DNA from 3 places in the Alicyclobacillus sp. SO9 genome. Region 2 is predicted to be linked to each of the others. Evidence: riboswitches for the same ligand, from Rfam matches in the RefSeq annotation. Region 2 holds a riboswitch; each other region holds the start of a gene.
The links. Region 2 has a riboswitch for cobalamin ahead of GI364_RS08320 (ribonucleoside-diphosphate reductase subunit alpha). Riboswitches for the same ligand answer to the same signal wherever they lie in the genome.
Positions count from the first base shown of each region.

Region 1: it holds a riboswitch for cobalamin, as region 2 does, so the genes downstream of both, GI364_RS05475 (ABC transporter substrate-binding protein) here and GI364_RS08320 (ribonucleoside-diphosphate reductase subunit alpha) in region 2, are expected to answer to the same signal.
Region 3: it holds a riboswitch for cobalamin, as region 2 does, so the genes downstream of both, GI364_RS04095 (ABC transporter substrate-binding protein) here and GI364_RS08320 (ribonucleoside-diphosphate reductase subunit alpha) in region 2, are expected to answer to the same signal.

Region 1 covers NZ_CP066339.1:1,231,214-1,234,308, reverse strand. Annotated here, with positions in the region: gene GI364_RS05480 (FecCD family ABC transporter permease) at 1-685, opposite strand, end outside; gene GI364_RS05475 (ABC transporter substrate-binding protein) at 682-1,698, opposite strand; cobalamin riboswitch at 1,892-2,092, opposite strand; gene GI364_RS05470 (N-acetyltransferase) at 2,158-2,694, opposite strand; gene GI364_RS05465 (glycosyltransferase) at 2,832-3,095, opposite strand, start outside.
Region 2 covers NZ_CP066339.1:1,851,746-1,854,840, forward strand. Annotated here, with positions in the region: gene GI364_RS08310 (SDR family oxidoreductase) at 1-193, shown strand, start outside; gene GI364_RS08315 (CBO0543 family protein) at 289-828, opposite strand; cobalamin riboswitch at 988-1,184, shown strand; gene GI364_RS08320 (ribonucleoside-diphosphate reductase subunit alpha) at 1,412-3,095, shown strand, end outside.
Region 3 covers NZ_CP066339.1:913,219-916,313, reverse strand. Annotated here, with positions in the region: gene cobU (bifunctional adenosylcobinamide kinase/adenosylcobinamide-phosphate guanylyltransferase) at 1-279, opposite strand, end outside; gene GI364_RS04095 (ABC transporter substrate-binding protein) at 324-1,325, opposite strand; cobalamin riboswitch at 1,480-1,666, opposite strand; gene GI364_RS04090 (adenosylcobinamide amidohydrolase) at 1,735-2,508, opposite strand; gene GI364_RS04085 (cob(I)yrinic acid a,c-diamide adenosyltransferase) at 2,512-3,081, opposite strand.

The sequences.
Region 1 (3,095 bases), 620 kb from region 2:
CCGCCTGCTCCTCCCCGATGGACAAGATGTCCAGGGCACGGGCTTGGGTTAGATACACCACAAGCCCGACACCGGAAAAGACCGTAATCATCAGTGCATGGCCCCACGTACTTCCGTCAAGTCCCCCCATGAGCCAGAACAGGATGGCCTGCATGGTCTGTAATGGAGAAAGTGACAGAGCCAATGTGACCAAGGCACTGGACAGCGAACTGACAGCAACTCCCGATAAGAGCAATGAATGCACCGCTGTACGCCCGGCAATGGTCCCTAATCGGTAAATCAGGAAAACAGCAACAAGTCCGGTAACGAAAGCGCCTGCCGGCGTCCACCACTGGCTGCGGGAAGCCAATCCCAGGCTGATAACCACGACCGCGCCGAGGGAGGCGCCGCCAGAAACACCGATAATAGCGGGATCGGCCATTGGATTGCGAAACACCGCCTGCAATGCGGCTCCGGTACTCGCAAGCCCGGCTCCAACCATCGCTGCCACCACAAGGCGCGGCCAACGGATGGCTCCCATGACTACCGCGTCAGATGTGCGCTGACCGCTGAAGTATGCCCACGAATCCATTACGGCTTTTCCCACTGAAATATGCATGGGACCCAAATCCAGTTCGAGAAATGCAGCCACAACCAGGGCGGCAGATAAAACAGTTATCCCAACGCCGGCATGAAGTCGTTTCATTTTGTCAATTTGGGAATGTTGGCCTTAGGGTGCAAATCCTTGGCAATATCCCTGACTCCTCTCGGAAAGTATTGTGACAGGCTGTTTAAGTCTGCAGGGGGAACTGCGTAAATGCGTCTGTTCTTGACAAAATTGACGTCTTGCAGGGCCTTGTCATGAAGCAGTTTCTGTTTGTATCCCTTGTCTGTGCTGGAAATAATCATGACATCCGGATTCCACTTGACAATCTGTTCATCCGTCACTTTTTTCCAACCCGTGACACCTGCGGCTGCGTTGACCCCCCCTGCGTCTCTAATCATGTCGTTCACAGTCGTTTGACTGCCTGCGGCGTCCCCGTAAGAACTGTCGCTGATAACTGTCGGCTTTTTCATGCCCTTGACCGCATTCCCAATCTGCTTCAACTGCTGATTCATTGTCTTGATGAGTTGGTTAGCCTTTGCCGGTTTGTCAACTAGTTTTCCCATTATTTTAATATTTTTCTCAATAGCCTTTTGAGAGTTAAAACTCGCGAACTCATAGGTCGGGATTCCTGCCTGTTTCAACTGTTGAACAACACCTGACTGTGTGTACGAGGCAGCCAAAACCAGATCCGGATGCGCCGCAATAATCTGCTCAGAGTTCGCTTGATTAATCTTCGGTATCCCTTTCACAAAGCTCACAATATTGGATTGATTCGGATCCGCTGAAAACTTTGTCACCATCGCAATCTCACTCTTTGGAACCAGTCCGGACAAGATGGTGTCTGTACCCAAAGTTATGGAGGCAATGTGCTTGGGGGCCTTTTTAATGGTAATCGTGTGGCCCGCCTGGTCTTTCACAGTCAAGGGAAATTGGGTCTGTGCTTGCGGGGTCTGTCCCGCCTGTCCGGTTGCAGTTCCAGTTGAGTTTGTCGCAGTCTGGTTTCCCGTACTGACTTTGCTGTGACTAGCAGCTTGATTTACGGTTCCGCACCCCGCAACCAACAGGGCCGTTCCAAGAGAAGCCGAAATAACTGCTGCCGTTTTTCTGTTCATGAAAAAACCTCCCACGTATTTGTTCGAGACACAAAAGCTCTGAACAATGATTTCCGTGGCTTCGAAGAAGAACGCGGACGGTCAGGCAATCCGCACTCTTCCCCCTTCATAAGGAAAACCCTGCCATCACGGCAGGGTTGTGGTCGGTAGTTGGTATGTACCTCTGGCCACTCACCTTTTCCTCGAAGGCTTAAGCACACGCTGGCCTCTAGGCAGGTCTCCTGGCTCACAGCCACTCTAGTTGGCGCCTTCCCATTTCCCTTCGGAAACAGTGGCAGCCATGAGTATTGGCTGTTTACAGTGGCGGGACCGCGCCGGATTTACACCGGCTTCCCTATTCTCCCCTGACACGATGAAACGCTCGATGCAAAAAACCTTCACACCTAACAGTTGTTCATCCATTGGGGCACCCAAAGGCAACAAATTGTGATTTTATCGTATGCCAGGACCAGAGCCTTGTCAATGCTTCCACTGAAGCGAGGTTTCTGGATTTGCTACAAGACGTCCATAATACTTCATCGCTTGGAAGTTGTGAATCTCTCTGCAGATGTGCTTCATCATCTGCAGAACCTGACGTTCATGGGTTGGATCCGGGCTCCAGTAGTAAATGTCCATACGGAATACTTCTCCGTCATTGTCCCAGCGCGTATATTCAATGTTACTGGCAAGGCGAAAACCATTCTTTTCGTAAAACCGAATTCGTTTGCCGGTATCTGCGTTCTCCTCGTCCTCCGGCTCGACTTCTGCTATGAGTAACTTGCCTTTGGACTGAAAATCTCCTATGACCTGCCCGCCAATGCCGCGGCCTCTCGTACCTGGGTAAACGAGTAAGTAATCCAAAAATATAAAATCTGGATATTCCGCATACATCACCAAGTAATCTTCTGTTTCGCGTTTGCGATAGGCCGGCACGTGCTCCAGTAATGCCTCCATCTGGTTTACGTCTTTTAGCTCATGCTCTGGAAAGTAATCTGTCAGCTTCTCGTACCAGTCCATCCGTACCCCTCCTCGCGGTCGTCGGCCTTGTGAACACATCCACGACAGAACAGCAGCGTGCGTGTGGCCCTTCGAGGAACACACTCGTTCACAAGCCAAGCTCGAATTGGAGTTAGTTTCTGCTCTCACAAGCAGACTTATAAAGGCAATTTACTCCTGTTATCCGGCGTGTCTTCCAATTGCTTTCGCCATTTCTCAAGCCACGCCCGTTTTCGGATCTTGTCTGGAAACAAGCCCCTTGGACCAAGTTCGCTGAGCATGAAATGAAATGCCTCCAGGTGGTCTCCCAGCACCAGTCGTTCCCAAGGTTTGCCGTGTCTCTTCCCGTGCAACTCCCGCTGAAAGCGATTTTTGGACATCACATTGACTGGATGTACTGCTGCAACTTGAAACCCGGCCAG
Region 2 (3,095 bases):
TCCTGGCATGGTTGAGACAGAGTTACTTACCACGATAACGGATGAGGATGCCCTGAATGCGTTGAAATCTCGGGCAACGGCACAGGCGCTTCAATCTGAAGACATTGCCGAAGCGATATTCTATGCAATCAACCAACCAGAAAGAGCATCTGTGAATGAAATATTGATCCGACCAACAACGCAGCTGTCGTAGTCGCAGACTCGTTTGAAAGGCGAGTTTCTCCTTGCGGAGCAGGGCGTTTGTCGATATTTCTGCAATAAAAATGTCCGCTATATCGGCAAAGTATATCATCGGGAGGAAGCCTTTAAGCGTTCAATAACCCATCGTGCAAAGATCGCTTTGAGCATGTATAACGGTACAGAGTATATAAACTTCCACGAGTACAGGACATACAGGTGAAACCTAACAAACAGCGGTTCCACCACAAATGCGACAATAAGTGCTGCGACCAACAATGCTACAATGAACGACTTCCATGTCCGAAAGTATTGGTAGATCAACATGTGCTCGACCGGTAAGACTGATAAGTCGACGGGAATGAGAGCTGGAATGAGAAACCATAGCAACTGATGCGGATAAGCCCAGAACAGTGAGTTTGTTCCCCATAAGTCGAGAAGGGACGAAATACACCCAATGAGCATGCCGTAACTGGCAATCTCATATATGCGATTTCGATCAGTTAATATCCACCAAATGACCCAGGGGACAACGGAAAGGGTAAGGAGAAACCACCACTGCCAAGAGAAGAGCGAGTGCTCAAGCCAGTAGTCATATGAGGTTAAGCTAAGATGTCGACGAGCTTGCTCCAATATCGCAAATGAATGCAATTATAAATCCCCCTGTTGTCTCTCTGTTTCTTATGGTGGAACAAGACCGTGCATTCATACGTGTCTATATGTGAAGGAACATCGAATTGCTGAATGTAGCGTGTGAAGTGACATAAATGTGTTGATAGACACCATATATAGTGCTAGAATTGCAAACACAACTTCATATGCGAACTTGGTGCCCAACTTTGTTGGGTGAAAAGGGAATCCAGTGAAAGTCTGGAGCGGTCCTCGCCACGGTAAGGTACGATGCAAGACTCTGGTGTTCAATCGCCAGCCACTCGAGTTAATCGGGGAAGGTGAGTCTTTGCAAATGAGTCCAAGTCCGGAGACCTGCCATGTTTGCAATTGAAAGTATGCCCACGAGGAGATGGGTAGGGCTTTGGAAGCGATCCACTTCGGATTTCATGTGGGAATCTGTTCAATCGTGACTTCAATAGCACTCCGTCCTCGATGGGCGGGGTGTTTTTTATTGCGCAAACCCAAGGAGGCGCTCAATGTGAGTATCCAGGAAGAACAAGCCGTATTGGACAAGCCATCGTCAATTCAGGTGGATTGGTCGAATCTGTTCAGCTTCACCGACATGAAAGAGGTCATTCACTCGGTCTGCCACGGTCTTGATGGTTGCCATCCAGAGGCACTGCTGAACGTTATACGAACGCAGTCTAGGGAGGGCATGTCTCAACAGGCCATTGTGAGGTTGGTCATTCAATTAGCGGTCGAAAAGACCTCGATTGAAGAGCCCAACTGGCAGTACGTTGCGGCTCGGCTACTGCTGTCGAGTATCTATCAAGAAGCTGCCGATAACCGAGGATTGGAGGCTTCTCCGTATACCGACTTTCATGCGCTCATTAAGAGACTTGAGGACATTGGTCGGTATGGAACTTACATTCGGAAGAAATACACCAAGGAAGAAATCAACGAGCTTGAGCAGTACATAAGGCCGGAACGTGACTTGCTGTTCAACTATGTCGGGTTAAAGCAACTTATGGATCGGTACGTGATTCGGGGGGAGAGCGCAGAGGTTCTGGAGTTGCCTCAAGAGTTGTTCATGGGTGTCGCTATGCATCTGGCGATGAATGAAGCGGGCAGGGTAGAGCGTGCCAAGCAGTTTTACGATGTCCTATCAAAGCTTGAAGCAACAGTTGCAACACCAACACTGAGCAATGCTCGCAAACCATTCCATCAGTTGAGTTCCTGCTTTATCGATATGCCGGAGGACGATCTCATTAGTATCTACGAAACGGATAAGGCCTTTGCCCGTGTATCGAAATTCGGCGGAGGGATGGGGATCTACGTTGGGAAGATTCGAGCACGAGGTTCAGCTATCAGAAATCACAAGGGAGCCAGTGGTGGAGTCATTCCATGGGTTCGGAATTACAACAACACAGCGGTGAGCTGCAACCAACTGGGGGTGCGCAGTGGTGCGGTCGCTGTCTATCTCGATGTTTGGCACAAGGACATTCAAGATTTCCTGCAACTCAAGACGAACAACGGGGATGAGCGACTCAAAGCACACGATATCTTCCCTGGCGTGTGTATTCCTGATGAGTTTATGCGGCGTGTTGAGTCACGAGGCAGTTGGCATCTCTTCTGTCCTTATGAGGTAGAGAAAGCTATGGGATTCCGTTTGGAAGATGCATGGGGTGAAGAGTTCGAACGTCGTTATCAAGCGTGCATTGACAACCCTGAGCTTGACCGAATTGAAATACCAGCTATCGACATCATGAAAAGGATCCTCCAGTCCACCTTTGAGACGGGAACTCCGTTTGTGTTTTTTCGTGATACGGCAAACCGGATGAATCCCAACAAACATGCAGGCATGATCTACTGTAGCAATCTTTGTACAGAGATCATGCAGAACATGAAGCCAATGCAGTTGACGGAAGAAACAGATGAGGATGGCAACATTGTGGTTCGGTACAAACCAGGTGAGTTTGTCGTTTGTAACCTCTCCTCGCTCAACCTTGGTCGGTGCAAGTCTCGAGAGGATATGGAACGTATTGTGGAAACGCAAATTCGAGGCATGGACAACGTGATTGACTTGAACTACTACCCAGTAAAACAAGCAGAAATGAGCAATCAGAAATACCGAGCGATTGGACTGGGTATCAGTGGGTATCATCAGCACCTCGCCCAAAACAAGTTTCTTTGGGAGTCTGAGGACCATCTAAGTCACGTCGACGAACTGTTTGAATGGATCAACTTCTTCGCTATCAAGGCCTCCATGGAACTGGCGATAGAGAAGGGCGCTTATTCACTGTTTG
Region 3 (3,095 bases), 940 kb from region 2:
GTTATTAAGCAACAATGACAGGCAATCTATGAGAATAATCGAACTTTGTCGCTCACCCAGTACAGGTGGTACGTTCAGCGGTTCTTCAATGGTCATCCAGTGTGAAGGGCGCCGTGACTGATGTTGTGCAATCCGTGCTGCCATTTCGTCGTCCAGCGCCTGCGCTGTTGCAATGTACGTAACGGAACGATTCTCCGTGGTGGATAATCTCTGAACATAGCGCTCTGCAAAAGAACTTTTCCCACTGCGTGCGCCCCCGATGATAAGCGTGACTGGCACAGTATACCTCCTTTTCCAATTGCATTGAACAGGTGATTCTTTCCTTACTCATTTTTCGTAAATGTAATTGTAGGCAACGAAACTGATGGATGAAGAACATGAGCGACATCCTTTACTCCCTTGATAATATATTGAGACACCGACGAAAGACTGGCACCACTCACCGCATACACGCGATGATTTTTCACAGCACGCACTGTCTGAAGCTTTGAATCGTGAAGAAGTTTGTTCGCAAATCTCTTGTCACTGTTAGCCGTAATAATCACTTGCGGATTCATCTTGATAATCTCTTCATCCGTGATTTTATTCCATCCTTTGACCTTTGCTGCAGCGTTCACACCGCCCGCATCCACAATGATACTGTTCACGGTCGTCCCTTTTCCGGCAGCGAAGCCATACGAACTATAGTCTAAAACTGTTGGCTTCTCTTTCCTTTTTACTGCTGTTTGAATCTTCGCCAAATCCGTATTCATTTTCGCCACAAGTCTCTGAGCCCTCGGCTGTGCCCCTACAAGCTTGCCGGTCAGTTTGATATTTTTTTCAATACCGGATATGGAATGAAACTGCGTAAATTCAAAGACGGGAACACCAGCCTGTGTCAGCTGGCTCACCACACCCGCCTTCGTATACGAAGCTGCCAAAACGAGATCGGGATGAACGGCTAGAATTTGGCTGGCGTTTGCTTTTTGAATGGCCGTGATTCCTTTGGCCCAATGGATGACATTGGAATATGCCGGATTTGTTGCATAAGTTGTAACCATCGCGACATCTTTTTTGGGAACCAGTGCCGATAGAATCTCATCCGTTCCCTCTGTTGTTGAGGCAATGTGGTGAGGCTGTTTCGGGATTGTCCTCGTGTGCCCTGCCTCGTCCTTGATGGTGAGGGGATAAGTGGTGTTCTTTACGTTGGCTGATGGCGTGGATTGACCGGTGGTATTGGCAGTTGCATTTGCCGAGCGTTTGGGGGGCGTGCCGCAACCTACTACTAAAGCTGTTGTTCCAAAAACTACGATTGAGCCTACTGTCCACTTGCGAATTTCGTTCATGTTCCTTCCTCCCAGAGAAATGTGATGCCAATTTCCCTGCGAAGAAAATGCTCTGTCTGCCGACAGAGCATCCGTTGGTTATGTTCTACTAAAGCAGCAGTATAGAGGTGATTGGGACGCTGCCTCGTACACAACCGACGCCTCTCCGCGAAGGGTCTTGGTTGACTTCCCAGGCAGGTTTCCTGACTCTCAGCGCAGACAATATCGATACCTTCCCATCCTCAAAGGACAGTGTTATCGAGCTGCTTTCGTGCTGATTACAGTGGCGGGACCGTACCGGATTCTCACCGGTTTCCCTATTATCTCCACTTCATTGGAGCACCTGAAAAGTATGTTATCAAGTTATTTTTATCCTATTGCAATCAATAGTAGTTGTCAATTTACAGTTTGCTCAATGAACCTTGGTCTCTCACCGCCGTAAGTAACGAGTACCAGCATGCAGAACCGCATTGTATACTGCACTTCCTAAGGCTTGCCCAAACGTTGTTGCCAGTCCTGCATACTGAATTTCATTCATCGGCTTCTCATCATCTAGAGAACGATGACGAACTAGTGCCCGCTGTGTACTTCCTAAGAGAATTGCATCTGTAGATGTCCCCGTCGCGTGTCTTCCATCAGATACTCGGATATTCAAATCATAGAGTGCTGCGGTCTTTGCTTCAGTGGCTGTGATAACGCCTCCCACCAAAGCCTCAGGTCGTACGACCCCTGCAATCAGTGTAATTATATTGATAGTCCCAGGACTGTAAGACCGGTTCAGGTCGTCACTTGCCGCCATCGGTATTCTGACACTATTGGCCGTACCGACAGATACACAGGTAAGCAGCTCCCACTGTTCTCCTGTTCTTACTTCCCAGCCAGCATCGAGAACAGATGCGGCAGTAAGAAACCCGGCTGCAAGGGGCATTTTCTCTTCAGGTACGCCCACTTCTTTGAATCGGTCTTGCAAATCCTTTTCTGGCTCCATAGAACGATAAGATCTTTCAACTTGAAAGTTCCCAATGTATTGCGTCGTTTGTAGACCCCCACCATAGATACATGAACTGATACTACGAAAACCACGGTCTCCTTGCATAGAAATTGCACGAGGCAGAGAACGAATAATAACTTCTCCTGCCTCCCAATAGGAAGTTGGAGAAAGCAATGACCCTTGTGTATCGACGTCCAATACTGGAGTTTTCATTCCTCAACCACGAAACACGTCTGTGCTATTCTCATAAGGCACGTCGGACTGATGAACCCTGGCATTTGCCGTACGTGCCAGGACAAATAACAAATCAGACAAACGGTTCAGGTACTGTAGCGTTGGTTCGTGAATCGACTCTACCTGCATCAAATCCACCACTCGTCTCTCGGCTCTACGGACAACGGTACAGGCCACATGAAGTGCGGCTGAAGCTCGTACCCCACCCCGCACAATGAACTTGGTAACTGCATCTGCTTCCTCTTTAAACCGATCGATGTGCGGTTCTAGTGTTGCTGCGGCCATATCTGAAGTCCGAAATGCATAATCTCCAGCCTGCGGCGACGCAGCCAAATCTGCCCCCACATCCCATAAAGTCTGCTGCACATCAGAGAGTACGTCAAGGATATCGCGATCGCGTTCGATATCCAATTCACTCATCGCCAACCCAATAAAAGCTCCCGCCTCATCCACTGTTCCGTAAGACTCTATTCGCAGGTCATGTTTCCACCTGCGTTCTCTCCCAATTAACATCGTCTTGCCCTTGTCGCCGCCTCGAGTATAAATTTTCATTCGTCCATACCTCC